DNA from 2 places in the Micromonospora chokoriensis genome. Region 2 is predicted to be linked to the other one. Evidence: riboswitches for the same ligand, from Rfam matches in the RefSeq annotation. Region 2 holds a riboswitch; the other holds the start of a gene.
The links. Region 2 has a riboswitch for S-adenosylmethionine ahead of thrC (threonine synthase). Riboswitches for the same ligand answer to the same signal wherever they lie in the genome.

Region 1: another riboswitch for S-adenosylmethionine. It lies ahead of GA0070612_RS27580 (ABC transporter substrate-binding protein); the one in region 2 lies ahead of thrC (threonine synthase).

Annotation. Positions count from the first base shown of each region.
Region 1 covers NZ_LT607409.1:6,085,482-6,101,479, reverse strand. Annotated here, with positions in the region: gene GA0070612_RS27610 (hypothetical protein) at 1-30, opposite strand, end outside; gene GA0070612_RS27605 (alpha/beta fold hydrolase) at 469-1,347, opposite strand; gene GA0070612_RS27600 (BTAD domain-containing putative transcriptional regulator) at 1,471-4,776, shown strand; gene GA0070612_RS27595 (Na+/H+ antiporter) at 4,890-6,464, shown strand; gene GA0070612_RS27590 (amino acid ABC transporter ATP-binding protein) at 6,486-7,229, opposite strand; gene GA0070612_RS27585 (amino acid ABC transporter permease) at 7,226-7,999, opposite strand; gene GA0070612_RS27580 (ABC transporter substrate-binding protein) at 8,039-8,926, opposite strand; SAM riboswitch class IV at 9,201-9,312, opposite strand; gene GA0070612_RS27575 (amino acid transporter) at 9,399-11,339, opposite strand; gene corA (magnesium/cobalt transporter CorA) at 11,528-12,658, shown strand; gene GA0070612_RS31680 (hypothetical protein) at 12,674-12,865, opposite strand; gene GA0070612_RS27565 (2'-5' RNA ligase family protein) at 13,044-13,559, opposite strand; gene GA0070612_RS27555 (NAD(P)-dependent alcohol dehydrogenase) at 13,800-14,846, opposite strand; gene GA0070612_RS27550 (SCP2 sterol-binding domain-containing protein) at 14,992-15,399, shown strand; gene GA0070612_RS27545 (amylo-alpha-1,6-glucosidase) at 15,396-15,998, shown strand, end outside.
Region 2 covers NZ_LT607409.1:1,766,200-1,782,197, reverse strand. Annotated here, with positions in the region: gene GA0070612_RS08360 (glycerol-3-phosphate dehydrogenase/oxidase) at 1-1,779, opposite strand, end outside; gene GA0070612_RS08355 (S8 family serine peptidase) at 2,087-4,675, shown strand; gene GA0070612_RS08350 (GNAT family N-acetyltransferase) at 4,692-5,624, shown strand; gene GA0070612_RS08345 (hypothetical protein) at 5,704-5,952, shown strand; gene groL (chaperonin GroEL) at 6,011-7,633, opposite strand; gene GA0070612_RS08335 (hypothetical protein) at 7,906-9,150, opposite strand; gene GA0070612_RS08330 (cold-shock protein) at 9,246-9,449, opposite strand; gene GA0070612_RS08325 (GNAT family N-acetyltransferase) at 9,761-10,294, shown strand; gene paaN (phenylacetic acid degradation protein PaaN) at 10,410-12,083, opposite strand; partial or broken gene GA0070612_RS08315 (GNAT family N-acetyltransferase) at 12,134-13,152, opposite strand; gene thrC (threonine synthase) at 13,418-14,704, opposite strand; SAM riboswitch class I at 14,715-14,850, opposite strand; gene GA0070612_RS08305 (hypothetical protein) at 15,361-15,998, shown strand, end outside.

The DNA.
Region 1 (15,998 bases), 2.6 Mb from region 2:
AGAGGTCGGCCGGACGTCGAGGGTCAGCATCAGGACGCCACACACGGGTGCGGCGGCCAGGACAGCGATCTCGTACGGTTGGTGTCTGGTTCGGATACGGAGGGTTCCCACGGCAACTCCTTGGTCGAGGGCCGACCTCCCGCAACGGCCTCACGGGCCGGTGCCGTCCGATCGCGACGGGGGGAGCGGCACGCCGACGCTGGTGCGGTGCGGATGGACGGTCGTAAGGCGAGGAGATGGAGCGACTCGACGTCGTTGGCTGCCGGTATCTGCCTGTGTATCACCGATGACCGGTTGTCGTCCACTCCGTGTCACGTTGCATTACCGCAGGTCAGGGCCCATTCGGACCCGATTGCCGTGGGTCGGGCCCGACGGAGCGCGGCGGTCCGGCCGCGCCACCACGATCACCACGAGGGGTGTCGCATATCTTACCCAGGGTGATGGCGGCGCGGCCGGACCTCCGATCGGTCAGCGGTCGAGCAGGGCCCGCAGCGTCCGGACCACCTCGGCCGGTGCCTCCTCCGCCATGAAGTGCCCGGAGGTGACCGTCCGGTGCTCCAGGTCGGGCGCCCAGGCCCGCCACACCTCGGCCGCGTCATATCCCAGCGCGGCGCCCCAGTCCTGCTGGAGCACCGTCACCGGCATGCGTAGCCGGTTGCCGGCCGCCCGGTCGGCGCTGTCGTGGGCCACGTCGATGCCGGCCGACGCCCGGTAGTCGGCGACGATCGACGTGACCGCGTCACGGGACGCCCGCAGGTAGGCCGCCCGCACGTCGGCCGGTAGGGCCTCCGGATCGCGGGTCCAGACGTCCAGGAAGTGGCCGAAGAAGGCGTCCGGGCTGCCACCGATCAACTCTTCCGGCAGCCCGGGTGGCTGCGCCATCAGATACAGGTGGAACGCGACCGCCGCGGAGGTGCCGTGCAGCACGTCCCACATGTCCAGGGTGGGCACCACGTCGAGCAACGCCAGCCGGCTGATCGCCGCCGGGTGGTCCAGGCCGGCGCGGAACGCGACGAGCGCGCCCCGATCGTGGCCCGCCAGCGCGAACCGTTCGTGGCCGAACGCGCGGGCCAGCGTCACGACGTCGGCGGCCATGGTGCGCTTGGCGTACCCGGTGCCGTCGGTGTCGACGGGTCTGTCGCTGTCGCCGTAGCCGCGCAGGTCGGGGCAGATGACGGTGTGGTCGGCGGCCAGGTCGGCCGCGACGTGCCGCCACATGAGGTGGGTCTGCGGGAAACCGTGCAGCAGCACGACAGCTGGTCCGGAACCACCGACGGCGACGTTGAGCGTCACACCGTCCGCGACGCCCACGCGCCGGTAGTCGAATCCGTTGATCCTGGGGTCCACGGGAGAACCTCTCTGGTGAGCAGTGCCGGCGGGGGCGACGGCCCCGCGTCGTCGTACGTCGTCGAGCCTTCTCCGCGCTGATCAGCAAGCGGTCAGCGTCCGATCAGCGCCTAGATTGGTGCCATGACCAGGCAGCCGACCACACCGGACGTGGTGACCTTCGGCGTCCTCGGGCCGGTGACCGCCGTCACCGGGCGTGGCCCGGCACCGCTGCGTGGGCACCGGCACCGCCTGGTGCTGGCCCGGCTGTTGATCGCCCACGGGAGGGTGGTGCCGGTGCGGCGTCTGGTCGACGACCTGTGGGAGGTCGCGCCGGACGGCGCGGTGGGCGCGATCCGGACGTTCGTCGCCGACCTGCGGCGGGCCCTGGAGCCCGACCGGCCACCACGGCAGCCGCCCCGGATCCTGGTCACCGAGCCACCGGGGTACGTGCTGCGGGTCGCCCCGGACGCGGTGGACGCCGGCCGGTTCGAGGCAGCCGTCGGCGAGGCGGGTCCACTGCTCTCGGCGGGACGTCCCGCGCAGGCCCTGACCGCCCTGGACGGGGCACTCCGACTCTGGCGGGGCCCCGCGTACGCGGACTGCGCGAACGAGATCTGGGCGGCGGCGGAGATCAACCGACTGGACGAGTTGCGCATGCTCGCCGTCGAGCGGCGGGCGGAGGCGCTGCTGGCACTGGGGCGGCCGGACGAAGCCGCCGCCGACCTGCCCGCCCACCTGGCCAGCCATCCGCTGCGGGAGGACGCCTGGCGGTTGCTCGCGGTGGCCCGGTACCGCGCCGGTCGGCAGGGGGACGCCCTCGCTGCGCTTCGCGAGGCGCGCGACGTCCTGGTGACGCAGTTGGGCGTGGATCCCGGGCCCGAGTTGCAGCGGCTGGAAGCCGACGTCCTGGCCCAGGCGCCGCATCTCACCCCGGCCCCCGACGCCGCCGCCACCCCCCGACTCCGGGAGCCCGCGGCACCGCAGCCGGCGCCGCAGCGTCCGTTCCTCGGCAGAGAAGCGGAGCTGGACCGCCTGCGGCACGCCGCCCAGGCCGCGCTCCGACGCCGTACGCCCACCCTCGCGCTCCTCGGCGGCGACCCGGGTGCCGGCAAGACCGCGTTGGCCGAGACGGTGGCCCGACAGTTGGCCGCCGAGGGCTGGACCACCGCGTGGGGACGCAGCCCGGAGTACGAGGGGGCCCCGCCGGCCTGGCCGTGGACCCAGGTCACCGACGCGCTCACCGGCCTGGTGGAGGCCTCCGGTCCGACCGACGAACCGGGCGACCCCGCCGGTGGTCGGTTCCGTCGGCACCGGGCGGTGGCGTCGTTGATCGCGGCGGTCGGCGACCGGGGGCCGCTGCTCGTGGTCCTCGACGACCTGCACCGCGCCGACGGTGACACCCTGGACCTGCTGACCGCCCTGCTCACCGGTCCACACCCGGCCACCGGGCCGGTGCTCGTCCTCGGCACCTACCGGGCCACCGAGATCAGTCCGGAGCTGACCGCCGCCCTGGCCCGCGTCGCCGGGCTGGAGCCGACCCGGGAGTACCTGGCCGGCCTCTCCGCGTCGGCGACGGGTGAGCTGGCCCGCGCCGTCGTCGGCACGGCACTCTCCCCGAGCACCGCCCAGTTGATCCACGACCGCAGCGGAGGCAACCCGTTCTTCGTCCGCGAGCTGGCCCAGCTGTACGCGAGCGAGGGGGAGACCGCACTGGCCTCGGTGCCGCCCGGCGTGCGCGACGTGATCCGACACCGGTTGGCGCAGCTACCCACACCGACGCGCACCGTGCTGCGGCAGGCCGCCGTGCTCGGCCGGGACCTCGACCTGGAGATCCTCACCTCCCTGGCGGGCGACCCCGCAGTCGTGCTGGACGCCGTCGACCGCGCTCTCCAGGCCGGTTTCCTGGCCGAGCGGGAGCCCGACGGTCAGCTGCGCTTCACCCACATCCTGGTCCGCGACACGCTCTACGCCGACCTGTCCACACCGCGCCGTGCCGCGTGGCACGCGACCATCGCCGAAGCGCTGCGCCGACGAGATCCGGTCGCGCCGGCCGCGATCGCGCACCACCTGCTCCGCGCCGGTGGACGGGCCGCTGCCGGTCGCGCCGGCGCGTACGCCCGCACGGCTGCCGAGCAGGCCGAACGAGGCGGCAACCCGCACGAGGCGGCCCGCCTGTGGCGGCAGGTCATCGAGGCGTACGACAGTGCCGGTGGCGTCGAGCAGCGTGAGCGGTTGACCGCGCTGCTCGGTCTGGGGCGGGCGCTGGCCGTGACCGGGCGGCTGGCCGAGGCGCGAGGGCGACGGGCCGAGGCGATCACCGCCGCCGAGTCGGTCGGCGATCCGCTGCTGATCGAGGAGGTGCTGGCCGGCTTCGACGTACCCGCCGTCTGGACGCGCAACGACGACGACCGGCTCTCCGGGCACATCGTCCGCGCTGCCGAGCGGGCCCTGAGCGCTCTCGGTCCGACCGGCTCGGCGCGGCGCAGCCGGCTCCTGAGCACCCTCGCGCTGGAGCTGCGCGGCACCACCGTTGACAGTGGTCGCCGGGCGGCGTACGAGGCCGAGACGATCGCCCGGACGCTCGGCGACCCCGGGCTGCTGGCCTTCGCGCTCAACGCCCGCTTCATGCACACCTTCCAGCGCGCCGGCCTCGCCGGTGACCGGGCCCGGATCGGTCGCGAGGTGGTCGACCTGGCCGCCCGGCACCGGTTGGTGACCTTCGAGGTGCTCGGCCACCTCGTGCTGGTCCAGGCGTACTGCGCGCTGGCCGACCGGCCCGCGGCCGACGCGCACGCCCGTGCCGCCGACCGCCTCGCCGAGCGCTACGAGTTGCCGTTGGTCGCGGTGTTCACCAGGTGGTTCGCCGCGCTGCGCCTGGCTCTCGACGGCGAGTCGGCCGCGGCGGCGGACGCCTTCCACGCGGCGGCCCGGCACCTGCCCGCGGACGGTATGCCGGGCCTGACGCGTGGGCTGCTCCCGCTCGCGCTGCTCGGCCTGCGGCTGGCCGACGCCGTCGACGACGGGGCCGACGCGCTCGACCGACCGATTCCGGGCGGGGCGGGTTGGGCGACGATGGACTGGGGGCCGCACGAGCCGTGGGTCCGGCCGTTGCTGCTGCTCGCCGACGGTGACCGGGACGCTGCGGCAGCGGCCCTGCGGGCACTTCCGGAAGGGCCGCACGATCTTCTCCGGGAGGTGCGCCTCTGCCTCGTCGGTCGGGCGGCGCGTGTCCTCGGCGACCGGGGCACGATGGAACGGGTTCACGCCGACCTGTTGCCGGCGGCGGAGGAACTGGCTGCCGGCAGCGGCGTGCTCACCGTCGGCCCGGTGGCCGGGCACCTCGCCGCCCTGGCCGGTGCACTGGGCCGCGCGGAGGAATCGGCCGCGCACCGCCAGGTCGCCCGCGCGGTCGGCGACCGGGCCCGGACGGCCGCTCCCGCCCGCTGATCGTCGTTCGCCGTCCACGGCGACTTGCCGATTCTCCTCGGAACCCGCCGGTGGGTGCGGTCAGATGGAAGGACCGGCGCGTCCACCGCCGGCGACGATCGAGGGGGTACGCCGTGCAGGCGCTCGTCATGATCGTGGTGCTGGGCGTCACCGTCCTGATCGGCACCACGCTCGGCGGACGGTACCGGGTGGCCCCGCCGGTCCTGCTCATCGCGTTCGGGGTGCTGCTCGGCCTGACGCCTCCGCTGTCCGAGGTCACCCTGGAACCCGAGCTGGTGCTGCTGATCTTCCTACCGGCGATCCTGTACCGGGAGAGCCTCACCATCAGTCTGCGCGAGATCCGGGCCAACCTTCCGGTGATCGGGTCGCTCGCCGTGGTGCTGGTGGTCCTCACCATGGTCACTGTCTCGTTCACCGCGCAGGCGTTCGGGGTGGACCCCGCTGCCGCCTGGGTGCTCGGCGCCGTCCTCGCCCCGACCGACGCCGCAGCGGTCACCGGGCTCGCGAAACGGCTGCCCCGAAAGCTGCTCACCACCCTGCACGCCGAAAGTCTGATCAACGACGGCACCGCCCTGGTGATCTTCGCGGTGGCCGTCGGCCTGCTCGTGCACAGCGCGGACCCGGGCGCGCTGCGCATCGGTGAGGAGTTCGTCGGCGCCAGCGTCGGCGGCGTCCTGGCCGGTGCGCTGGTGGGGGTGGCCGTGGTGCTGGTCCGCAAACGGCTCGACGACCCGCTTCGGGAGGGCGCGTTGAGCGTGCTCACGCCGTTCGCCGCGTTCCTGCTGGCCGATGCCGTGCACGCCAGCGGTGTGCTGGCGGTGGTGGTCGCCGGTCTGGTGCTCTCCTACGCCGGTCCACGGGTGATCCGCGCCCGGTCCCGGGTGCTGGCGTACGCGTTCTGGGACCTGTCCACGTTCCTCATCAACGGCGGGCTGTTCGTCCTCCTCGGTACGCAGATACCCCGCGCGGTGCGGGGCATCACCAGTACCTCGCCCGAGCGCGCCCTGGTGATCGTGCTCGTCGTGACCCTCGTCGTCATCGGCACCCGGCTGTTGTTCGTCTACCTCACCTCGCAGATCGCCAGGCTGCGACGGCGCCGGATCATGGACCCGAGCCAGGGGCCCTCGAGCTGGCGGGTGGGGACCGTCGCCGGTTGGTCCGGCTTCCGGGGCGCGGTGTCGCTGGCCGCCGCCCTGGCCGTGCCGACGGTGACCGTCGACGGTCAACCGGTGATCGAGCGTGACCTGATCATCTTCGTCACCGCGTTGGTGATCGTGCTGATCATGCTGCTCCAGGGCACCACCCTGCCGCTGGTCGTGCACTGGGCGGGGCTGGTCGGCGACCCCGAACGCGTCGACGAGGCCCGGCACGCCCGGCGGCGGGCCACCGAGGCGGGCCTGGCCGCTCTGCCCCAGGTCGCGGCCGAGGTCGGCGCGCAGGAGGAGTCGGTCCGTCGGCTGCGCGCCGAGTACCAGCGGCACCTGGAGGACCTCAACGAGAGCGGTGGGAGCACCGCCGAGGAGCGCCGCCTGGAACGTCGTCTGCGCCTGCGCGTCCTGGCCCACAAACGTCGGGAGGTCACCCGTCTGCGCGACAACCGGGAGATCGACGACCTGGTGCTTCAGGAGCTTCAGGCCGCCCTGGACAACGAGGAGATCCGGCTGCTGGGGCGCGGACCCCACGAGTGACCGCCCGGGTGCCGCCGCGACTCAGAGCACCTGGGACAGGAACCGGCGGAGCCGGGGGTGCTCGGCCCGTTCGAAGACCGCCTCGGGCGGCCCGGCCTCCAGCACCACGCCCCGGTCCATGAAGGCGACGGTGTCGGCGACCTGCCGGGCGAAGCCCATCTCGTGGGTGACCACCACCATGGTCATGCCGGCGGCGGACAGGTCGGCCATCACCCCGAGCACGCCCTTGACCAGCTCCGGGTCGAGCGCCGAGGTGGCCTCGTCGAAGAGCATCACCTCGGGCCGCAGCGCCAGCGCCCGGGCGATCGCGACCCGCTGCTGCTGACCGCCGGAGAGCTGCGCCGGGCGTGCGTCGGCCTTGGCCGCCAACCCGACCAGGTCCAGTTGGGCCCGGGCCACGGCCTCCGCCTCGTCCTCGCCGAGCTTGCGCAGCCGACGCAGCGCGAGGGTGACGTTGCGCAGCACGCTCATGTGCGGGAACAGGTTGAACTGCTGGAAGACCATGCCGACCCGCTGCCGCAGGCCGTCCGGGTCGTCGCCCAGCACGCTGCGCCCGTCCAACAGCACGTCGCCGCGGTCCGGCTCGATCAGCCGGTTGATGGTGCGCAGGAGGGTCGACTTGCCGGACCCGGACGGGCCGATCACGCAGGCCGTCCCCCCGCGCGGCACGGTGAGGTCGACGCCGCGCAGCACCCGGTTCGGCCCGAAGGCGAGGTGCACGTCCCGTACGTCGAGGCTGACCGAGGTGGTGGTGTCGGTGGTCATCGCCGGTCTCCCTGGACGGTGGCGGGCAGCGGGAGGTCGTCGTCCTCGTCGGCGGCTGCGGTGGCTGGTCGGCCGTGGCGCAGCCGCCGGTCGATCCCGTTGACGACGTGGGTCAGCGGAACGGTCAGCGCCAGGTAGAAGAGCCCGGCCAGGAGCAGCGCGGACTCGTTGCCGGTGGTGGCCGCGTAGTCCTGCCCGATCCGGAACAGCTCCCGCTGGCTGGCCACCAGGCCGAGGAAGTAGACCAGGCTGGAGTCCTTGATCAGCGCGATGAGCTGGTTGACCCAGGCCGGCAGGACCCGCCGGACGCCCTGCGGGATGATCACCAGCCGCATCGCGTCGGACCAGGAGAAGCCGAGCGCGCGGGCGCCCTCCAACTGGGCGGCCTCCACCGACTGGATGCCGGAGCGGAAGATCTCCCCGATGTACGCGGCGGCGATCAGCGACAGCGCCAGGATCCCCAACGGGTAGGGGTCCGGTCCCCAGACCCGCATGCCCAGCGGTGCCAGCCCGACGCCGATCAACAGGATCGTCGCCGCGGCCGGCAGCCCCCGGAACACGTCGGTGTAGACCCGCGCCGGCCAGCGCAACCACCGGCTGCGGGAGATCCCGGCGACGGCCAACAGCAGGCCCAGCACCGAGCCGAGCAGGGCGGCGGAGACCGCCAGGATCAGCGTGTTCGGCAACCCGACGGTCAGCATCTCGGGCAGCGCCTCGCGCATCGCGTCGAGGTCGAAGAACGTCTCCCACAGGGTGCTCAACGGATCCATCGGTCGTCTCTCCTACCGTCCCGCTCGCTCGTCACCGGTTCAGGACGCGGCCGACGCCGACGTGGACGCCGACGGCGCGACCGACGCGGACGGTGCCGCCACCGCTCCGCTGCCCGGCGTGAAGTCCGCCGGGATCGGCCGGCCGGGGTAGTACTGGGCCTGCAACCGGTTCCAGGTGCCGTCCGCGATGACCTCGTCGAGAGCCTTGTTCAGCGCCTCGCGCAGCTTGTCGCCGCCCTTCGCGAACGCGTACGCGGTGGGTGCCGGGCTGAGCTGCTTGGCCGCCACGGTGATCTTGCCGTTGCTGTCGGCGGCCGACTTCTCGCCGATCTCCGCCGGGGCGATCCACGCGTCGGCGGTGCCGGCCTTGAGCTGGTTGATCGCGCCGTTGTAGTCCGGCACCCGCACCGGGTCGAGCTGCTTGCCGGTGGCGTAGTCGTCCTGCACGGTGCCCTGCACCACCACGACCCGCTTGCCGGCGAGCTGGTCGAAGCCGGTGATCGGCGAGCCGGCCGGGACGTCCAGGCCGAAGTAGCCGAAGTCGTAACCGTTGCCGAAGTCGACTGTCTTCTTCCGCGCCTCGGTGATGGTGATCGAGGAACTGCCGACGTCGAACTTGTGGTTGTTGACCTGGGAGAGCAACGCGGAGAAGTCGGTGCCGACGAACTCGACCCGGAGGCCGAGCTTGCCGGCCACGGCGGTCAGCAGGTCGTTGTCGAAGCCGGTGAACGTGCCGTCCTTGAGGTACACGTTCGGCGGGGCGTCGGTCAGGGTGCCGGCCCGCAGCACGCCCGGTTGTGCCAGGCCGTACGGGTTGGCGCCGGTGTCGGACGAGCTGTCGCCGCCGCAGGCGGTGAGCGTGGTGGCGGCCAGCACGGCGGCCGCGCCCAGGGCGGTGGCACGGGTCAGGGCAGGAAGAAGTCGCACGGGTGTCTCCGGGAAGGTCGCGTCCGGCGCGCACGGATGTGCGTCGCCGGCGGTGCGCCCGACGGGCGTACCGGTGAGGGAGGTTCGGGAGGAGGGCTGCGCTAGTGCGTGGTGCCGCGTCGACACGCGGCGCTGCACATTCGCATCATGTCCACGTGCCGCCGCCGGGTCAGTGCCGGCGAGGGCCAACCGGCGCGGACGCCCGCGACGTCGGTCGGTGGAGTGGTGCTGAGGATGTGCATGGTTCTCCCGGGTCTGTGCTGACCTGGGTGCCAGGCCACGCTTGCACCGACGTCCTGTCGGTGCCTGGTCTTCACCCGGGGCACCCCACCGCGGAGGAGGGTTGCCGGCCAGCGAGCCGGGGCTTCGCGCTGGCGCTCATGACCTGCGCCGAGGCTAGCAGCAGGCACGGGTGGGTCGTCCAGTCGTTATGACCACGCTCACCAGGGGAGATGGGTGGCCGGCACTCCCGTCAGCCGGCGTGCACGTGGGGTCGTCGGCGCGGATCGGGCTCGTGCCGACGCAGGATCTCCCGGGTGACGGAGGCGATCTCACCCTGCCCGAACGCCAGGTAGCGCAGGACGTTGCGGCCCGGGCCGCCCTCGGTCCACTGGAAGTAGATGTGGGGACGCCGGCGGGTCCGGTCGCGGATCTCCAGCAGCAGGGCGGCGAGCGCGTTGGGCACCGCGGAGCTGGTCAGGCTGAGCACCGGGAAGTGACCGTCGACCAGTCTGCCGGTCACCACCAGTTCGGTCTCGAAGTCCGACGGGTCGCTGACGTGCACCTCGACGAAGAGCACGTCGGTGTCGTCGGGGAAGTCGTTGTCCGCCATGGTCTGCGCCAGCTTGGCGCGGTATTCCGCCTCACCCCGGCCGTCGGGCTCGTGGGCGATGAGGCGGATCCGCCGTCCGTCGCGCCCGTCGATCATCCGGGTCGCGACCGGGTCCAGCTCGACGTGGTCGACCCGCAGCTCGAAGGCGCGCGACAACCGGGAGAGCAGCGAGACCACGATGATCCCGCCGATGAAACAGGCCGCGATCTTGACGCCGTCGGGGCGTTCCACCACGTTCGCCAGCGTGGTGTAGACGAAGATCACCGCGATGGTGCCGAACGCGACAGTGCGGCCGCGCTGCCGGTGCCGCACCGCCGCGAGGGTCACCGCCGTCGTGGCCGAGGTGATCAACACCAGAACCCCGGTGGCGTACGCGCCGCCCTGCGCGTCCACGCTGGCCTCGAAGACGATCGTGATCAGGAACGCCACCGCCGTGAAGACCAGCACCAGTGGCCGGACCGCCCGTGCCCAGGTCGGGGCCATGCCGTAGCGAGGCAGATAGCGGGGTACGAGGTTGAGCAGCCCGGCCATCGCCGACGCCCCCGCGAACCAGAGGATGCCGATGGTGGACAGGTCGTAGACGGTGCCGAACACCTCCCCGAGATGCGCGTGCGCCAGGTAGGCCAACGCGCGGCCGTTCGCCGGCCCGCCGGCCTGGAACGCCTCCGGTGGGATCAGGATCGTGGTCGTCACGCTGCTGGTGATCAGGAAGACGCTCATGATCACGGCGGCGGTGGTGAGCAGCCGGCGAGCGCCCCTGATGCGGCCCAGCGGTCGCGCCTCGGAGTCCTGCGGGTCGCCGCGCACGCTCGGCATCACGGCCACGCCGGTCTCGAAGCCGGACAGACCCAGCGCCAACTTCGGAAAGACCACCAGCGACAGGGCGACCACCATCCACGGATCCCCGTGGCTCGTGGTCAGCGTGGTGGTCCAGTCCTCGACGGCGCTCGGGTGCGTCACCACCCGCCACAGCGCGTCGGCCATCACCACCGCGTTCAGCGTCAGGTAGAGCGCGACCAGGACGACGGCGATCCCGATGGCCTCGGTGAATCCCTTGAGGAACACCGCGCCCAGCAGCGCCACGAGCAGCAGCGTGAGCAGCACCTCGTGTCCCTTGAGCCCGCCGGGCCAGAACGGGTTCTCGTCGATGTGCGCGGTGGCGTCGGCCGCCGAGAGGGTGATGGTGATGATGAAGTCGGTGGCCGCGAAGCCGAGCAGCACCAGCACCAGCAACTTGCCCGGCCAGTAGCTCAGCAGGCGTACCAGCATCGCGATGGAGCCCTCGCCGTGCGGGCTCTCCGCCGCCACCCGTCGGTAGACCGGCAGGGCGCCCAGCAGGGTCACCAGCACCAGCACCAGGGTCGCCACCGGCGAGAGCGCCCCGGCGGCGAGCGCCGCGATGCCCGGCTGGTAGCCCAGCGTCGAGAAGTAGTCGACACCGGTCAGGCACATCACCTTCCACCAGGGGTGGTGCCGGTGCTCCGGCGGGCGTCCGTGCGGCCCCGGGTGCTGCACGGGCTCCTCGGCGCCGGCACGCAGCAGCCACTCCCGCAGCCGGCCCGCGCGCTTGTCGACCTCCACCGGCGCGTCCCCCGTCAGTCCCGCCCCTGGTAACCGTGAGTATCCGCCCACGGTCGGCCGCCCGTCCGGCGGTGCGGGGAACCCACCCCGCGTCCCAGCGGGTTTCGGGCGCGGGGCAGGGGGGAAGCAGCGGCCCCGCGGTGGCGGGAGTCGTGCCGGACCGGGCGTCACCGGGGAGGGGACAGGGCATGGTCGGTGGCCGTCGCTTCCGCCCGGGTGGGGGCTTCGGTCGCCAACTCGACGAGTACGAGACGCCCGTCGGCGTGCCACCGCCCACGGAGTCGCCCACCCCGCCCGTCGGTGGCCTGGTGGACAGCGCCGTCTACCTCCGTGGGCACCGGTTCGCCTCCCCGTCCGGCCTCGCCGAGACGTACCGCTGCCTGCAGGAGCAGGACGGCGCGATGGCCTGGATCGGGTTGTACCGGCCCGACATCGAGCAGATCACCTCACTGGCGCGGGAGTTCCGCCTGCACGACCTGGCGGTCGAGGACGCGATCAACGCCCACCAGCGACCCAAGCTGGAACGCTACGGGGAGACCCTGTTCGTGGTGCTGCGCGCCGCCCGCTACGACGACCTCCGGGAGGAGGTCGAGTTCTCCGAGCTGCATCTGTTCATCGGGCCGGGCTTCGTGGTCACCGTCCGGCACGGTGAGGCGCCGGACCTGGCCGCGGTGCGGCGGCGCATGGAGGTCGAGGCGCAGATGCTCGCCCGGGGCCCCGAGGCGGTCCTGTACGCCATCCTCGACCAGGTCGTCGACGGGTACGCGCCGGTCGTTGCCGGGCTGGAGAACGACATCGACGAGATCGAGACCCAGGTGTTCGGTGGTGACCCGAACGCGAGCCGGCGCATCTACGGCCTGAGCCGCGAGGTGATCCAGTTCCAGCGCGCCGCGCGACCCCTGCTCGCGGTGCTCGACGCGCTGGCCGACGGGGCGGGCAGTGCCGACACGGACGAGGAGCTGCGCCGCTACCTGCGGGACGTCACCGACCACCTGACCCAGGTGGTGGAACGGGTGGACGGGTTCCGGCACCTGTTGCAGAACATCCTCACCGTCAACGCCACACTCGTCTCGCAGCAGCAGAACGAGGAGATGCGGAGCCTCACGGCGGCCAGCTACGCGCAGAACGAGGAGCTGAAGAAGGTCTCGTCCTGGGCCGCGATCCTGTTCGCGCCCACGCTGATCGGCACCGTGTACGGCATGAACTTCGTCCACATGCCGGAGTTGCACTGGCGCTTCGGCTACCTGTTCGCGCTGCTGTTGATGCTGCTGGTCTGCGGCACCCTCTATCTGATCTTCAAGCGGCGCGGCTGGCTGTGAGCCGCCCGCCGAGGATCATTCGATGCCGCGCAGGATGTGCCGTTCGTCCTCGACGTCGTCGTCGCCGGCACTGATCCGGCCGAGCAGGACGGCGGCGGCCCAGATCGTCAGGGGCGTGGCCGCCCCGGTCATACCGCCGGCCGTCCGGTCGTCCCGGCTCTGGCTCCGCTCCGCTCGCGGTGGCCTGCGCTGAGCCTGCATAGGCACTGCCCCTCCTCGTCGAAGCCGCCGTGGGCAGCGCGGCGTGACCCCGCGCGGCCGGCCGGGCGGGACACGCTCGGCAGGACGGCATCTACGTCGAACCATCCCACGTCAGGCCTCATGACCACCGCTTCTTTTCGGTTTCCCGACTGACGCCCGCCAAACCGGACATTTTTGTGCAGGGTCAGGGCAGCGGGTGGGCGATGCCCCGCGCGTGGTCGGTGAGGGCCGCCCCGACCACCGTCGCGGTCAGCGGCAACACCTCCAGGCAACGGCGCACCGCGGCGGCCATCAGCGCGTTCGGCACCCGCATGGAGAGCGTGCAGTGCGGCACCCAACGGCCCGGCTGGTAGTGCTCGGCCAACGGGATGCCGGCGGCGGCGAGCCGGTCGTGGACCGTGCGATGGTGGGCCAGCAGCTCCGGGGTGGGCGTCGGACCGAGCCAGAGCACCCGACCGACGAACTGACCGGCGTGCTGGAACTCCAGCCGCAGGGGAGCGGCGACGACCGTCCCGTGCAGGGCCGCGGCGACCTGCTCCGGGTCGAAGCGGGGCGCCACCGCCAGTGAGACGTGCGGACGGTGACGTTGCTCCAGCAGCGAGCGCATGCTCTGCACTCCCTCGGTCTCCAGCGCGTCCCACAGCACCCGGATCCGACGGGTGGCGTCCGGGTCCAGGTACAACTCCACCGCCGCGACCATTCGATCACCGTAGCGGCCGAGGTTCGGGCGACCGCGCTCGGCGGTACCTGGCCGTCGCGTCGCGTACCGGAAGGTTCCTGGCCGGCCTGCGCCCGGCGGCGGACCTGGACCGCGTCGTCGACGAGGGGTGGGACCCGCCGGTCACCCTCGGCGTCGGGCTGGTCAGCGTCGCCGAGGACGACCTGCAACACGTGGGTCAGGCCGGCTACCTGCGCGGCCTGCTCGAAACCGGCTGACCGCTCACGGCACGATCACGGCCCGGCCCTGCAGCGTGCCGTCGCGCATCTGCCGGTACGCGTCGAGCGCGTCCTGCAACGCGAAGTGGGTGGTCGTCGGCCGGATCAGACCACGGGCGCCCAGGTCGAGCACCTCGACCAGTTCCGGGCGGCTACCCCAGTAGGTGGTCGCGATGCTCACCTCGTACGGCACGGAGAAGAACGACACCGCCAGGGTGCCGCCGCCGAGACCCACAATGGTCAGGTCGCCCACCGTGCGGGCCGTCGCCACGCCCAGGGCGAGGGTGGCATCGGTGCCGACGAAGTCCAGCACCACGTCGGCGCCCCGACCGCCGGTGGCCTGCCGGATCTCCTCGGCGGCACCCGGACCGGAGCTGATCGTTCGGTCGGCACCGCACTCCTCGGCCAGCCGTAACGCCTCGGGGCGGTTGTCCACCGCGAGCACGCGGGCGGCGGTGGTGGCCTTCAGGATCTGTACGCCCACGTGCCCCAGCCCGCCGACTCCGATCACCACGGCCGTGCTGCCGGGCGGCAGCTTCGGCCAGGAGCGGCGAACCGCGTGGTACGGGGTGAGCCCGGCATCGGTCAGCGGCGCGGCGTCAGCCGGATCCAGCCCTTCCGGCAGGGGTACGAGGTGCCGCGCGTCCGGGACCAGCTCGAACTCGGCCATCCCCCCGTCCAGTCCGAGCCCGCCGCCACCGCTGGGCACCGGAGCGCCGGATGGGTTTTCGCAGTACGTGTCGACACCGACCCGGCACCGGGCGCAGGTGCCGCAGCCCCACGCGCCGAAGACGGCCACCGGCTGCCCGACGGACAGCCCGGTCACCCCGTCGCCGAGGGCGTGCACCCAGCCGGCGTTCTCGTGGCCGAGGGTGAACGGTGGATTCCAGGGCATGGTGCCGGGCTCGAACTCGTCCATCAGGTGCAGGTCGGAATGGCAGGCGCCGGCACCGCCGATCCGGACCACCACCTGACCCGGCCCGGGTGTCGGGTCGGGGACCTCGACCAGCTCCGGCGTCGACCTCCATTCCGGCAACCGCAGCGCGCGCATCCGGTGCTCCCTCGCTCGACGGAGTCGGTGGCTGCCCCCTTCGCCACGGCCCAAACTGGCCGGCGGTGCGTCTCACCCGTTTCGGGTGAACCGGTCTCACCCGGGCGCGGGCGATCCTGCGGAGAAGCGTGGGGGAGGGGACCTGATGGGCGCGACGGCAGAGCGGTACCTGCAACAGTTGGACGACGGTCGGCGCCCCGACCTGCCGGAGACCACGAGGGGAACGCTGCGGCTGGACGTACGCAGCGACGGCTGCACCGACCACTGGTACCTGAGAGTCGCCGACCAGCACGTCCAGGTGACCCGCTCGGATGACGACGCCGACCTGGTGGTCCGCGCCGACCGCTGGGTGTTCGACAGCATGGTCAACGGTGAGCTGCATCCCGGAGCGGCGATGCTGCGCAACGAGCTGACGATGCAGGGTGACATGCGCCTGCTGCTGGTGCTGCGACGGATCTTCGCGGGACCGGCCGGCGCCCGCCACCCTCGGGAGCTGGGTCGGGCCGCCCTGGCCGCCCGGCCCGCGACGGCCGCTCGGGAGGGTCGATCGTGAAGCAGGAACTGCTGCATGTCATCGCCGGCAACGTGTTCGCCATCAGTGACGCCCAGGGCGACATCGAGGCCGAAGCGCGCACACCCGTCGGTCTCTTCGCGTACGACACGCGTTTCCTGTCCCACTGGGTGCTCACCATCGACGGCGAACGGATCAACGCGCTGTCCCGCGACGACATGACGTACTTCGAGACCCGGTACTTCCTGGTCCCGGGCGCGGCGAGCCACTATGTCGACGCCGACGTGTCGATCATCCGGCACCGCTCGATCCACGACTGCATGCACGAGAAGATCACCGTGCTCAACCACTCGGCGGAGCCGGCCGAGTTCACCGTCCGGTTGGAGATGGGCAGCGACTTCACCGACATCGCCGAGATCGGCCACCTCCGGCGGCGGGTCGTCCAGGTCACCCCGGACTCGACCGGACGCCAGCTCGTGCTGCGCTACCAGCGGCAACGGTTCGTTCGACAGACCACAGTGCAGAGCACGGCCCCGGTCGAGGTCGACGAGGAGGGAATGACGTTCCGGATCCGGGTCGCCCCGGACGGCAAGTGGGAGACCGACCTGCACATCGCGATGAACATGGGCGGCGAGGGCGGC
Region 2 (15,998 bases):
GCCACCCCGGTCGGCCGCGTAACCCCGAACGTCCGGAGCACCGAGCCGGGCCGCGTCCGCCGCCGCGTCGTCCGGCATCAACTGAGACTGCCGCTCCGCCTCCACCCGGACGCGGTAGTGCTCCACCTCGCGGGCCCGGGTCGCCGCGTCCCAGCCGAGCACCGCGCCCATCAGCTCGGCGGCGTGCTCCGCCGACTCCAACCCCCGGTGACTGGTCTCGAACGAGATCCGCGTCCGTCGGGTCAGCACGTCCTCCAGGTGCAGCGCGCCCTCGGCCCGCGCCGCGTACGCGACCTCGGCCGCCAGGTACTCCGGGGCGCCCGCCAGCGGAGACGCGAGCAGCGGATCGGCGTCGACAAGCGCCAGCAGGTCCCGGGTGAGGCTGCCGTACCGCTCCAGCAGGTGCTCCACCACACCCACCGGCACGCCGTGCCGGCGAGCCAGGTCGGCCCGGTCCCGCCACATCGCCGGGTACCCGTCGGCGCCCAGCAGCGGCAGGTCGGCGGTACGCGACGGGCGGGTCCCGCCGAGCCTGCGGGCCGCACGGTCGACCACGTCGGACGCCATCACCCGGTACGTCGTGTACTTGCCACCGGCGACCAGCAGCAACCCGAGCATCGGCTCGAAGACCGCGTGCTCGCGGGAGAGCTTCGAGGTCGAGTCGGCCTCGCCGGCCAGCAGCGGCCGCAGCCCCGCGTAGACGCCCTCGATGTCGGCGGTGGTCAACGGACGGTCCAGCACCGTGTTGACCTGGTCGAGGAGGTAGTCGATGTCGCTCGCGGAGGCCGCCGGGTGGGACCGGTCCAACCGCCAGTCGGTGTCCGTGGTGCCGATGATCCAGTGCCCGCCCCACGGGATGACGAAGAGCACCGACTTCGCCGTACGCAGGATGAGCCCGGTCTCACCGGTGATCGCCGACCGGGGCACCACCAGGTGCACACCCTTGGACGCACGCACCCGGATGCCGGGCCGCAGGCCCACGTCGTTGAGCATCCGGGACATGTCGTCGCTCCACACACCCGTGGCGGCGATGACGGTGCGGGCGTGCACCTCGAACTCCGCGTCCGGTGAGCCCGCCGGCGCCTCCAGGTCGCGTACGCGGACACCTGTCACCTCACGCGCCTGCCGGATCAGCCCGACGGCACGGGCGCTGCTCACCACTGTCGCGCCGAGGCTGGCGGCGGTGCGGGCCAGGGTGACCACCAGGCGGGCGTCGTCGACCTGCCCGTCGTAGTAGCGGATCGCCCCGGCCAGCGCGTCGGCCCGCAGACTCGGGAAGATCCGACGGGCGCTCTCCCGGGTCAGGTGCCGGTGCAGTGGCATCCCCCGGCCGCCGCCGAAGAGCCCCGCGAAGGCGTCGTAGGTGGCCACGCCCGCGCCGTAGTACGAGCGGCGGAAGATCCGGGCCGGCAGGTCGCGTAGGCCCCGCCCGGCCGGCAACGGCACCAGGAACGGCACCGGACGCACCAGGTGCGGCGCGAGTCGGGTGGCGAGCAGGCCGCGCTCGGTGAGTGCCTCGTGCACCAGGTGGAACTCCAACTGCTCCAGGTAGCGCAGGCCACCGTGGATGAGCTTGCTGGACCGGCTGGAGGTGCCGGAGGCGAGGTCGCGCGCCTCGACGAGGGCCACCTTGAGGCCCCGGGACGCCGCGTCCAGGGCCGCGCCGGCACCGGTCACCCCGCCCCCGATGACCAGCACGTCGAAGCGCTCGGCGCGCAGTCGACGCAGGTCGGACGCACGGCGGACCGGCGACAGCTGGCCGGCGACGGATCGGGAGATGTTGGGGTCACGCACCCGTCCACGGTAACCCTGCGCCAGCCTGTCGACATTCGTCGCCCGACCTGAAGCGCGCCCGGCCGCTCCGACGCCTCCGGCCGCCCCGCCCCGCCCCGCCCCGCCCCGCCCCGCCCCGAGCAGAGCCTGCCATTGATCAAAACCGTCCGACTTCCTGGCAGGCCGCCCGACCGGAGATCTTGGACAGTTTCCGTCATCGGCTGACGGAAACTGTCCAAGATCTGCACGGCTCTGATACCCCGCGACCCGGCGGTCGGGTCGAAACCCTTCGTCGTGGTCGTAAGGTTCTCGGATGCACGGTGAGCCTTCGCACCCCGGACTCAACCACCGCGGCTTTCCCTGGTCGGCGGTGGCGGCCGTGTTCGTCGGCTGCTGGACCGTCGCCGTCACCGTGGCCGTCCAGTCCGGCGGCTGGGTCACCGACCAGGTGATGCTCGGCTTCGGACGGGATCGGGTCGGCTGGCTCTGGCCGGTGCTCGGCCTGGCCGCTGTCGTGCTGGTGGGCACTCCCACCCTGCTGCTGGCCGTCGTGCCCCGGTCGACAACGGTCCGCGCCACCGGGCGGGTCTGGTTCGTCGGGGCCGTCGCACTGGGGGCGCTCACCGCGCTGCGGGTCGTGCCGCCGGTGCACCACGAGGCGTACCTCGCCGCGCTGGCCGCCGTGGCCACGCTCACCGCGCTCGTCGTCCGCCGGTCGACCAGCGAGCAGGCGTACCAGGGACCGGCCGAAGCGGTCAGCGGCACGGCACCCACCGACAACAGCGAGGCCACACGGGCCGAGGCCGACGACGCCGCGCAGACCCAAGCCCACGACGCCGCGCGGGCCGGGGCCGACGACGCCGCGCGGACCGGGACCGAGGTCCGGGCAGAGTCGGCCGGGCGTGCACGCCGACCCGGGCCGGTGCCGCTGCTCGCGGTCGCGGCCGGCCTGGCGACGCTGTTGCCGTGGGCCTGGCTGGGCGCGCTCGGCGGGCTCCTGGAGACGTTGCTCGCGCTGCTGGCGTCCGCCGCGCTCGGATTGTTGGCCGCGACCCTGCTGGACGCCACGTTCTGGACCCGGTTCGCGGTCGGCCGGCCACCCCGGCCGGTCCGGCTGGTGCTGGTCGGAGGCCTGGTCGCCGGGGTGGCGCTGCTGCTGCTCGCGGCCGGCACCGGCCATTCCGGCGCCCAGTTGCCCGCGCTGTGGACCCTGCCGCCGACGGGTTTCGCACTGGCCGCCCTGTGGGCGGCGGCCTGGCGGCCCACCGTCGAGCCGGCCGACGCCGCGCGCGCCGGCCGGACGGCGACCGGTTGGCTCGTGGGCCTGACCGCGCTCGGCCCGCTCGCCTTCACCGACCCGGAGGAGATCAGCCTGCTGCTGGTCGGCACCCGGGACGTTCCGTTCTGGGTGGCGGCCGCCGCCGGCGCCGGGCTCGCCGTCGCCGTCCTGGTCGCCATCGGGTACGCGGTGCTGCTCGCCCGGCCGTCGGCGCGTACCCCGAACCGTCGGGTCGCCGCGGTGGCCGCCGTGGTCATGGTGGTGGCGTTCGGCGTGGTCGACCTCGGCCCCGGCCAGCCCGGCCTCCACGGCGAGCGGCTGCTGGTGGTGCTGCGCGCGCAGGCGGACCTGACCGGTCTGCCGACCGGCGCCGCGGGTCGGGCCGGTCGGGACGCCCGGGCGACGGAGGTCTACCGGCGGCTGGTGACGACCGCCGAGCAGAGCCAGGCCGACCTGGTCCGGGAGTTGGACCGACTGCGACTCGACCCGGTGTCGTACTACCTCGTGAACGCCGTCGAGGTGGACGGCGGCCCGGCGGTGCGCGCGTGGCTCGCCCGCCGACCGGAGGTGGACCGGGTGCTGATCAGCCAACGCCTCCGTCCGCTGCCGGCCCCGGCCGGGCCGAGCCGGGGCACCGCGCCCAGGCCCACCGGTCCGGAGTGGAACATCAGCCAGATCGGTGCCGACAAGGTCTGGTCCCAGCTCGGGGTGACCGGATCGGGCATCGTGGTCGGTAGTTCGGACTCGGGGGTGGACGGCACCCATCCGGCGCTGCGGGCGCAGTTCCGCGGTGGCGACGACTCCTGGTACGACCCGTGGGACGGCACCCGCAACCCCACTGACCAGGGCGGGCACGGCACCCACACGGTCGGCAGCGCGGTCGGGCGGGACGGCATCGGGGTGGCCCCGGACGCGCAGTGGGTGGGCTGCGTCAACCTGGACCGCAACCTCGGCAGCCCCGGGCACTACCTGGACTGCCTCCAGTTCATGCTGGCCCCGTTCCCGACCGGTGGCGACCCGTTCACGGACGGCCGCCCGGAGCGCGCGCCGCAGGTGCTGACCAATTCGTGGGGCTGCCCACCCATCGAGGGGTGCGACCGGCGCGTGCTGCGCCCGGCCACCGCGGCACTGGACGCCGCCGGGATCTTCGTGGTCGCCGCGGCCGGCAACACCGGCCCGTGGTGCGCGTCGATCGACGACCCGCCGGCCCCGTTCCCCGACGTGCTGACCGTGGGCGCGGTCGACTCGCAGGGACGGGTCGCCGAGTTCTCCTCGCGGGGGCCGGTCCCGGGCGCGGGTAAGCCGGACGTGCTGGCGCCGGGTGTGGGCGTGGTGTCGGCCATGCCGGGTGGCACGTACGCGGCGCTGGACGGCACCTCGATGGCGACCCCGCAGGTGGCGGGGGTGGTCGCCCTGATGTGGTCGGCGAACCCGGCGCTGGTCGGCGACGTGACCCGGACCCGGCAGATCCTGCGGGACACCGCCACGGCGGCCACCCCCACCTACCGCTCCCGCAACCCGTCCGACGACTGCGGCACCCCGTCGAACGTCACCGGCGTCGGTCAGGTCGACGCGTACGCAGCGGTCCGCGCCGCCGCAGGGGTGCGACCCGGTACCCGGTGATCTAGGGTCGGCGACCATGGACGCCGAGATCACCGTCACCGAGCTGAGCGCCGATCTGATCCCCGCCGTGGTACGGCTCTGCGAGCAGGCTCTGGACCTGCCCGAGGACGCCGCCGAGGCGGCCCCCGTCGTGGACGTGCTCTGGCCTCGGGCCGCCCGCGACCGGCGGGTGGTGGTGCTGGGCGCGTACCGGGGCGCGGACCTGGTCGGGGCGTTGATCTGCTCGGAGTCGTCGACCGATCCGGGCGTCGGGCACGTCGACCTGGCCGCGGTCCTCCCGCAGCAGCGCCGCCAGGGTGTCGGCCGTTCGCTGCTGCGCCGGGCCGAGCAGGTGCTCGCCGAGCACGGGATGACCGAGGTGCTGCTGGCCGGGAACCCGCCGTACTACGCGTGGCCGGGCATCGACGTCCGCTACACGCCGGCGGTGTGTGCCGCCCTCGCGCTGGGCTACCAGCAGGACCGGACCGCCTGGAACATGACCGCCGACCTGTCGTACGACGGGTCGCCGGCACTGCGGTCCACCGAGGCGGCCGAGCGTCGGCTGGCCGACCAGGGCGTGACCGTACGCCGGGCGGAGCCGAGGGACCTGCCGGCGCTCACCGCGTTCGCCCGGTCCACCTTCGGCGGCACGTGGGACGGCGAGTTGACCGGGTCGGTGGGTCGTGCCGGCGCCGGCTGCCACCTGGCGGAACGCGATGGCGAGGTGCTCGGCTTCGCCGCGTACGGGTCGTCGCGGCCGAGCTGGTTCGGGCCGATGGGCACCGCGCCGGCCGCCGAGGGCTCGGGCATCGGTGGGGTGCTGCTGCGGCGTTGCCTCCGGGATCAGCAGGCAGCCGGGCTGGATCGGGCGCAGATCGGCTGGGTGGGCCCGGTGCCGTTCTACTCGGGCAGCGCGGGCGCCTGGATCGAGCGGGTCTTCTTCCTGTACCGACGGACGTTGACGGAATAAACACGTCAAAGGGGACATGGATCCATTCGCCCGCGTCGGGCCATCGACGCCCCCTACCGTTTCGGTAGAGGAGGCAGCCATGACCACGGATGACGACCAGACCGAGGACGGCCCGCCGATCACCTGGAAACCGGTCGGCGAGCTCCCCGGCCAACTGCCGTTCGACCGGCTCGACTACGGCGATGCCGAGCAACTCGCCGAGATGACCACCGACGGGGAGCCGCCGGTGGTCGAGGAGCCGCGCGAGATGGTGGACGCTCCGATCCAACTGCTTCCGCCGTACGACCGGACGCGGAAACAGCGCAACCAGCGCCCACTACCGACCTGACGACGAACGGGGCGGACCGCGTCAGCGGCCCGCCCCGTTCGGTGTGTCGGAACTGGACTCAGAAGTCCATGTCCCCGCCACCCGGGCCAGCCGGGGCAGCCGGGGTCTTCTCCGGCTTGTCCGCGACGACGGCCTCGGTGGTGAGGAACAGCGCCGCGATGGAAGCGGCGTTCTGCAGCGCGGAGCGCGTCACCTTGGCCGGGTCGATGATGCCCGCGGCCAGCAGGTCCACGTACTCGCCGTTGGCGGCGTTGAGGCCGTGACCCGACTCGAGGTTACGGACCTTCTCCACCACGACGCCGCCCTCGAGGCCGGCGTTGACGGCGATCTGCCGCAGCGGGGCGTCCAGCGCGACCTTGACGATGTTCGCACCGGTCGCCTCGTCGCCGACCAGGTCGAGCTTGTCGAAGGCGGTCTTGCCGGCCTGGACCAGCGCGACGCCACCACCCGGGACGATGCCCTCCTCGACGGCGGCCTTCGCGTTGCGAACGGCGTCCTCGATGCGGTGCTTGCGCTCCTTGAGCTCGACCTCGGTGGCCGCGCCGACCTTGATGACCGCGACGCCGCCGGCCAGCTTGGCCAGCCGCTCCTGCAGCTTCTCGCGGTCGTAGTCGGAGTCGCTCTTGTCGATCTCGGCCCGGATCTGGTTGACCCGGCCCTGGATCTGCTCGGCGTCACCGGCACCGTCGACGATGGTGGTCTCGTCCTTGGTCACCACGACCTTGCGGGCGCGGCCCAGCATGTCGAGGCTGGCGGCGTCGAGCTTGAGGCCGACCTCCTCGCTGATGACCTGGCCACCGGCGAGGATGGCGATGTCGGTCAGCATGGCCTTGCGGCGGTCACCGAAGCCCGGCGCCTTGACGGCGACCGACTTGAAGGTGCCACGGACCTTGTTGACCACCAGGGTGGCGAGAGCCTCGCCCTCCAGGTCCTCGGCGATGATCAGCAGCGGCTTGCCCGACTGCATGACCTTCTCCAGGATCGGGAGCAGGTCCTTCACCGATGAGATCTTACTGTTGGCGATCAGGATGTACGGGTCGTCGAAGACGGCCTCCATACGCTCCGGGTCGGTCATGAAGTAGGCCGAGATGTAGCCCTTGTCGAAGCGCATACCCTCGGTGAGCTCCAGCTCCAGCCCGAAGGTGTTGCTCTCCTCGACGGTGATGACGCCTTCCTTGCCGACCTTGTCCATCGCCTCGGCGATGATCTCGCCGACGGTGCTGTCGCCGGCGGAGATGGAGGCGGTGGAGGCGATCTGCTCCTTGGTCTCGACGTCCTTGGCGAGCTTGGACAGCTCCTCCGAGACGCTCGCGACCGCGGTCTCGATGCCCCGCTTCAGGGCCATCGGGTTGGCGCCGGCGGCCACGTTGCGCAGGCCCTCGCGAACCAGGGCCTGGGCCAGGACGGTCGCCGTCGTCGTGCCGTCACCGGCAACGTCGTCGGTCTTCTTGGCGACCTCCTTGACCAGCTCAGCGCCGATCTTCTCGTACGGGTCCTCGAGCTCGATCTCCTTGGCGATGCTCACACCATCGTTGGTGATGGTGGGGGCACCCCACTTCTTCTCGAGCACGACGTTGCGGCCCTTGGGGCCGAGGGTCACCTTCACGGCGTCGGCGAGCTGGTTCATGCCCCGCTCGAGGCCGCGGCGCGCCTCTTCGTCGAACGCGATCATCTTGGCCATACGGCGTTGTCCTCCTGGACACTCACGGGCCACCCGAGATGTCTGCCCCGGATGGGCCGCCTGGTGTACGCACCTTGGGACGTCGCCACCTGGCGACGACGACGTCCTTCGGCCGGGCCGGATAGCCCGCGACGACCGGCCATGTGCCGCCCCGGCGTCTCCACGCCGGTGCAACCTGGCCCCACCGTCCCGACCATTGGCACTCACGGTATGCGAGTGCCAATGACTTGTTTAGCACTCTCCCCTGTCGAGTGCAAGCACGATGTGGCCGCTCAGCCGAGTTCCGCGGCCAGTCCGGCGGTGTTCACCGGCGCCTCATGCGCGCGCTGCTCGGTGTACGTCAGCAGCAGACCGATCATCTGGGCGAGGTGGGCCGGCAGGGCCAGCACCGCGGTGACTCCGATCACCACCACCGCGCCGACCGCGGTGCCCGCCGAGGCGAAGGGATCCGTACCGAACGCGGCGGTGCCGGCCCCCTCGATGGCGCTGGCGACGAAGCTGACGACGATCACCGCGAGGGCCACCAGCGCCACCCGACCGAGCAGCAGGCCGAGCCGGTCGTGGAACATCCGGAAGGATCGGCCGATCGGGTTGTGGCGCTCGAAGAGGTAGACCGGGCCGGCCATGCTCAGCGCGAACGCCAGGTAGATGCCCGGTAGGACGCAGAAGCAGATGCCGATGCCGATGAGCAGGCTGATCAGCAGGGTCCAGCCCCACAGCCCGAGCGCCCGACGGAGGCCGTAGCGCAGTGCGGAGTCGAGGCCGGCCGCCTGACCGACGGCCTGCCGGGTGATCACCCAGCTGCCGGCGGCCCATCCGACGGCCTGCACCAGGCCGATCACCAGGCTCCCGCCGACCAGCACGGCCAGGAGACCCGCCAGCTCCGCGACGAAGTTGTCCGGCAGCGCCGCTGTCGAACTCGTCTCGACCTCGGCAGCCCAGCTGGCCGACGGGTCCAACCCGAGAGAGATCACCGACAGCACCGCCGCGGGGAGCACCTGGGTGAGCAGCATGATGGGCACCAGCTGCCGCCAGCCCCGGCGCAGCGCTTCCCCGCACCTGTTGAACCAGCCGCCGATGCCGGCACCGGGCGGGGTGACCAGGGGGTCGTTCGGGTCGAAGCCGTAACCGGGCGGGTACCACCCGACCGGCGGCCCCGGATGCCACTGCTGCCCGCCGTAGGGACCGGCCCCGGGCGGGTAGCCCCCGGTGGGCGGAAACACCCAGCCCTGCGGCGGCGGACCGCCCGCACCCCAGGCACCCTGCGCCGGATCCGCACCCGGCGGCGGACCGCCCGCACCCCAGGCACCCTGCGCCGGATCCGCACCCGGCGGCGGACCGCCCGCACCCCAGGCACCCGGTGCGGGGTCCCACCCCGGCGGCGGACCGGCCGGCGGCACGCCTGGCTCCCCGCCCGGCGGCAGACCGGCCGGGCCGGGCTGGCTCTGGGTCGGGTCGGACGGGCCCGGCTCACCCGACCCGGACGGCGGGGTGGACGAGGGTGGCTGGTCGGTCATGAACGCTCCTCAGCATCGGCTGGAACGGTTCACGATCTTCCCGGTTACGCGCCCGTGCCGCTGCCCCGACGCGCGGGGTTGTCGGCGCGCGACGTTCAGCCGATGACGCGTACGTGCTCCGCCTGCGGACCCTTCTGGCCCTGCGCGATCTCGAACTCCACCCGCTGGCCGTCCTCCAACGCCTTGTAGCCGTCCATCTCGATCGCGGAGAAGTGAACGAACACGTCCTGACCGCCGTCGACGGCGATGAAGCCGTAACCCTTTTCGGCGTTGAACCACTTCACGGAACCCTGTGCCACGGTGCCACTTCCCTCACTCTGCGCGGCGTTGCCTGCCCGGCGCCCGGCACAGCCGGACGCCATCGGAGCACCGCCTCAGCAATCGATGACGGCCATTGAAAGCGGTGACCGAAATCGCACGCTACACGAGGAGTGACAGCCGCGCACGACCACAAACCGGGCATACTTCAATGCGGCTGGATCATCGTCGGCGGACCGCTTTTCCGATCCACCGGATCCAGGGTGGTGGATCCGGTGGATCGCCCAGGGGCTACCGGCGGCAGGAGTGGCGCGGCCGGAACCGGATCCGGCCCTGTGGTAGGCATGCGGACATGACCATCGACACCGGTTCGCCCGGCCTGCGGCAGGCGGAGATCCGCCGGGTTCGGCCGATGGATGCCGCCCGGATGCGGGCGCTGCGCCTGGAGATGCTCGCCGACGCGCCATTGGCCTTCCTGGAGACGATCGCGGAGGCGGCGGCCCGGTCCCACGCCGAGTACGCCGCCCGGGTCGCGTACACCTCCGCCGGCCCGAACAACGCTCAGTTCGTCGCGGACCCGGGCCGTGGACGGCTGGTCGGGCACGCCGGCGGCACCATCGCTCCGACCGAGGCGGGGCTGACGGTGATCTACGCCGTCTACGTCACGCCGACCTGGCGGGGCAGCGGCCTGCTCGGTGAGCTGATCGACGGTGTGGCCGCCTGGTCGCGGTCCTGCGGCCGACCGGAGTTGCTGCTGGAGGTCGTGGTGGGCAACGACCGTGCCTACCGCGCCTACCAACGGCTCGGTTTCGAGGACACCGGCGTACGGGTCCCCCACCCCAACATCCCCGCGATGACGGAGCTCCAAATGCGCCGCGCAGCCTAACCCAACCCGCCTCCTCCCCCGCCCCCTCCCGCCAGCGTCCGGTGATCAAGAGGTTGCGTCAGGGATCGCCTCGCGCTGACGCAAACCTCTTGATCACTTCGGCCGTTGGGGGCCGTCAGGCTGGGCGTCGGGACTGGACGATGCGGAAGCGGTTCGCCACGTACGCGCCGTCGGTCAGGGCCGCGTTGGCCGCCGCGTTGGCACCACTGCCGTGGAAGTCGGAGAACGCCGCCGACTGGTTCACGAAGACACCGCCGGTGAGGTTGCAGGACAGGTGCACCCCCACCTCGACCGCGACCGCCTCGGTGGCGTCCAGCACCGCCTCGTCCGTCGAGTAGACCCCGGCGGTGAGCGCGCCCTTCTCACCGACCGTGCGACGCAGCAGCTCCAGGCTGTGCGCCGTCGAGTCGGTCGCGATGGCGAACGAGATGGGCCCGAACCACTCCCGGCCGTACGTCTCCGTGTCGTCCGCGGCCAGCTTCACGATCGTCGGGGTACGCACCACCGCGTCGGCGTACGCCGGGTGGTCCACGGCCCGCGACTCCAACACCGGCTCGCCGACCTTGGTGACCTCGGCCAGCCGCTCCAACACCCCGTCGTTGACGATGGCGCCGGTCAGCTCCACACCCCGGGCCGGGTCGGCGGTGAGCTTGCCGACCGCTGCGGCGATGCCGCCGGCCACCTCGTCGAAGCTCTTGTGCCCCTGGTCGGTCTCGATGCCACCCGCCGGGATGAGGATGTTCTGCGAGGTGGTGCACATCTGACCGCTGTAGAGGGTCAGCGTGAAACCGAGGTTGCGGCACATGCCGGCGAAGTCGTCGGTGGAGTCGATGACGACGGTGTTCAGACCGGCCTTCTCGGTGTAGACCGACGCCTGCCGGGCGTGCGTCTCCAGCCAGTCGCCGTACTCGGTGGAACCGGTGAAGTCGACGATCTTGACAGCCTGGTGCAGGGCCAGGTCGCTGGCGAGCTTCTCGCCGGGGGCCTCGGCCGCCAGCGTGACCAGGTTCGGGTCGAAGCCGGCCTCGGCGAGCACCTCCCGGGCGTACCTCACGGTGATGGCCAGCGGCAGCACCGCGCGCGGGTGCGGCTTGACGATCACCGGGTTGCCGGTGACGAGCGAGGCGAACAGCCCGGGGTACGAGTTCCAGGTCGGGAAGGTGTTGCAGCCGATGACGAGCGCCACCCCACGCGGCACCACGTGGAACGTCTTGGTCATCCGCAGCGGGTCGCCCTTGCCGGCGGACTTCTCCCAACCGGCGGTGCCCGGGTGCCGGGTCATCTCGGCGTACGCGTACGCCAGCGCTTCCAGGGCACGATCCAGCGCGTGCGCGCCGCCGGCCTGGAAGGCCATCACGAACGCCTGCCCGCTGGTGAACTGCACCGCGTTGGCCAGCTCGAAGATGTGCTTGTGCAGCCGGTCGAGGATCTCCAGGCAGACGCCCACCCGGGCCTGCGGGCCGGCGTCGCGCCACACGGGCAGCGCGGCGGTGGCGGCGCTCACCAGCTCGCCGGGACCGGCGTGCGGGTACCGCACCGCCAACTCCACCCCGAACGGGCTCGTCTCGGTGGCGACCCGCACACCGGCGCCCGGCTGGTCGAGCGGAAAATCACCACCGAGGTACGCCTCGAAGGCGGCCTTGCCGTCGGCGGCGGCGGTCTCGCCGTACACCCGGGGGCTGGGAGATTCGGGATAGGCGGACCAGTAGCCCCGCTCCGTGATCGCGGTCAGCGCACGGTTGAGGGTGTCGGCGTGCCTCTCGTACAGGGGATGCGGGGTCTCCGTCATGCCCGCCATCATGCCTGAGGACCGACCGCGAGCAGTAGCGCGAATGCCCGTCAGAGGGTGAGCTGCCAGTCGGTCCAGGCGTCCACCGGGCGGAAGCCGAGCTGCTCGTTGATCGCCACCATGTAGCTGTTGCTGGCGGCGTGAACGTGTCGATCACGCGGACCGCCGGCTCGTGGGTGAGCAGGTGGTGCAGGTTCTCCGCCTTGGCGATCAGGCCGAGCCGGTGCCCACGGTGGGCCGGGTCGACGATGGTGATCTGCTGGAACGCGTGCCAGTCGGCGGACGCGCCCACGTCCAGCAGGGTCCAGGCGACCAGCCGACCGGACGCCTCGTGTCGCATCCCGAGGTGGTAGCGCCGCCGCCCCCTGGCGTCCAGGGCACGCTCGTTGCCGCGGATGCGGTCGGCGTCGACCTGCTCCGGCTCCCACTGCACGTCGTCCATGGGAGCGTCCATGAGCAGCCGGCCGTCCAGGTGGGCGATGTCCGCTACGTACTCCTGCGGGGTTGTTCCCTGCCAGCAGACCGAGTGGTAGCCCTCGGCCCGGGGTCGGGCCTCGGCCAGCGCCGCGCGCAACGCGACCCGGTCGATCCCGCCGACGTCGAGCCGGCGACGCACCTCCGCCAACGCGGACTTGGCGCCGGTGGCGGCGGCGAAGGCGTCACCGGCCGCCGACCGTGCCGGCCCGCCGGGCAGCGCGGACACGGCCATCGCGACGACCCGCTTGCGCCCGTGCTCACGGAGCAGACGCGCCGCGTACTCGTGCAGCGCCCGCCCGACGCCCCGCCGACGCAGGTCGGGGTGCACGACCAGCTCGGCAGTGGCGTTCTCGGTGTTGTCCAACTGGGGCAGGTCCAGTTGGAGGTAGCCGGCTGGCACACCGTCCAGTCGGGCGAGCGCCCAGAGCGAACGGGTGCCGGGCATCGGCGTGTGGATCAGCGCGTCGAAGCGTCGCCGGCAGAACGGCGGGAAGTCCGGCAGGTCGACGTCGTTGGCCGTCGACCCGATCCGGTACGCCTCGTCGACAGCCACCCGGTCGGCGCCGTCGAACGACGTGATGGTGATGCTCATGCCGCTGAGCGTGCACCCGGGAAAAGCGATCGGGCCAGCGAATTACTCGCTGGCCCGATCGAACGTGGTCGGGAGGGACACTCGCACAACGCCTCCGGCGTTGGGTCGTAAGAACTTCAAAAGTCTTCGGCGAAATGCCCTCCCGCACGGAGCATCTTGCGCCGTCCGGTTCCTGCCGTCAAGTCCGTAGCGGCGGGTTTTCCACACTCACAGCGAAAACCCAGTTACCCGGCGGATCGCCCGGCCCCGTCCGGACGATGCGGGATCAGCCGAGGAGACCGGCGTCGCGGGCCGCCCGCAGCGAGGGCTTGATGCGGTGGGTCGGCCCGACCTGACCGGCCACCGCGTCGATGGTCTTCAGGCCCTCGCCGGTGTTGAACACCACGGTCTCCGCGGTCGGGTCGAGCCGACCGGACTCGACCAGCTTCCGCAGCACCGCCACCGTCACACCGCCGGCGGTCTCCGCGAAGACACCTGTCGTGCGGGCCAGATCGCGGATGGCGGCCCGGATCTCGTCGTCGTCGGCGTACTCCATCCAGCCGCCGGTGCGGCGGACCGCCTCCAGCGCGTAGAGGCCGGCGGCGGGGTCGCCGATGTTGAGCGACTTGGCGATGCCGGTGGGTTTGACCGGGGTGATCGAGTCGGCGTCGTCGTGCAGGGCGACGGCGATCGGGTTGCATCCGGCCGACTGGGCGCCGAAGACCTTCCACCCGCCGGCCGGCGCCTCGACCAGGCCGATCTCCACCAGCTCGGTGAACGCCTTGTCAATCTTGGTGAGCAGTTCGCCGCTGGCCATCGGGATGACCACCTGCGCGGGGATCCGCCACCCGAGCTGCTCGGCGACCTCGTAGCCGAGGGTCTTGGAGCCCTCCGCGTAGTACGGCCGGACGTTGACGTTGACGAACGCGGTGTCCTCGAACTCGTCGGTCTCCACCAGTTCGCCGCAGAGCCGGTTGACGTCGTCGTACGAGCCGTCGATCGCGACCAGCTCGCCGCCGTAGACGGCGGTGGTGATGACCTTGCCCTGTTCCAGGTCGCTGGGGATGAAGACGACGGAGGGCACTCCGGCACGGGCGCCGTGTGCGGCCACCGAGTTGGCCAGGTTGCCGGTCGACGCGCAGGCGAACCGGGTGAAGCCGAGCGCCCTCGCCGCGGTGAGGGCCACCGAGACGACCCGGTCCTTGAAGGAGTGGGTGGGGTTGGCGCTGTCGTCCTTGACCCAGAGCGGCGCGGTGATGCCCAGCTCGGCGGCGAGGTGCGGGGCCGCCACCAACGGGGTCAGCCCCGGGTCGAGGGTGACCCGGGTGGTCGGGTCCTGACCGGCGGGGAGCAGTGCGGCGTACCGCCAGATGTTCTTCGGCCCGGCCTCGATCTGCTCCCGGGTGACCGTCGCCAGGGCGGCGGTGTCGTAGTCGACCTCCAGCGGGCCGAAACACTCGTAACAGGCGTGCTGGGCCACGAGCGGGTAGCGCGCCGAACAGGCACGGCAGACCAAGGCGCGGGCGGGGCTGGCGGAGGTGTCGATGCCGGAGGCGACGAGCGTCGACGTCATGTCGAGATTCCTCTCATCTTTCCCCGCATCGCACGGTGCGGCGGGGACGGAATTGGCACCTGCCCCGCCTGTCGCTCAGCGATGAGCGCACGGGGTGGTTGCCGGGGCGTCGTCGGGCCGTATCCCTCAGCCCCTCTGGATGAGGTATGCAGTTGTGCCGCCGAGTCTACGCAACACCACGCGGGACACCCACGGGCGTCCCGCGTGGTGAACAGTTCGACCAGCCCCGCCATCGACCGACACGCGGGGCCCTGCCGTACGCGCGGCGGTGTACAGCCACGTCCAACCCAGCGACACCCACTTGTCCTGCCAGTTCGCCGAGTTCTGGTCGATCGAGCAGACGATCTGGTGCAGGTCCATCTGGCCGTACAGGGCTGCGTACGAGCCGAAGGGGCTGCCGGTAACCGTCGCCGAAACACAGCATCATCGAGTTGTCCCAGCTCACCAGGACCGTCCGGTCGGTCTTTGTGGTGCCGGAGACGAGGGTGGAGTGCTGACCGGAGCCGTGTAGGTAGGACGTGACCTTCGGTCACGCTAGCCATAACAGAGGTGCGCACGACAGACTTGGGTGTGTCGATGCCTCGTGGTAGACATCGGGCATTCCCCGACGGCTCGGCGGGGTGGATGAAACGGGGATCGAGCATGGTGGCACGCGCATGACCATCGACCAGGCCGCCGGCCAGCCTTCGACCGACTCTCCCGAGCAGCACCGACATCGGCGACCACTGTGGTGGCTGGCCCTCGTACTGGCCGTCGCGGCCCTGGTCGTCGCCGTGGTGGTCGCCGTCACCAGACAGACCGACGACCCGCAGGTGGAGCGGGACGCGGCTGAGACCACACCGAGCGCCGCCGCCCCGGGCCCTCCCGGCGCGGTCGGGCCGGACACCAGCGCGCCCGCAGGGTCTTCCGCCGTGCCCGACGCTTCCCTGAACGGGGCCAACCCGGCGCCCACTCGCTCACCCTTCGACAACGGCGACACCGTGATGGCTGGTGTCGATCCCCAGGCGTTGCTGCAGCGGCTGGCAGCGCGGTGGAAGCTGCGGCTCTACAGCAATCCGTACTTCGGCTCCGCCACCCGGCACAGTGGGGCAGCCGGCGACGCGGCCAGCGGAACCCGGCAGGTGACGCTGCTCGTCGACCAGGAGAAGCGGCTGCGCGGCGTGTACTGCGGGGCCAGCGGTCCGGGCGATCGACCGCTCACCGGCGAGGGGCGGCAGTTCATCGACGACTGCGCCCTCGGGGCTCTCGCTGTCGGTGCGGACCGCGACAGCCTCGACGCTTGGCTGGACCGCCG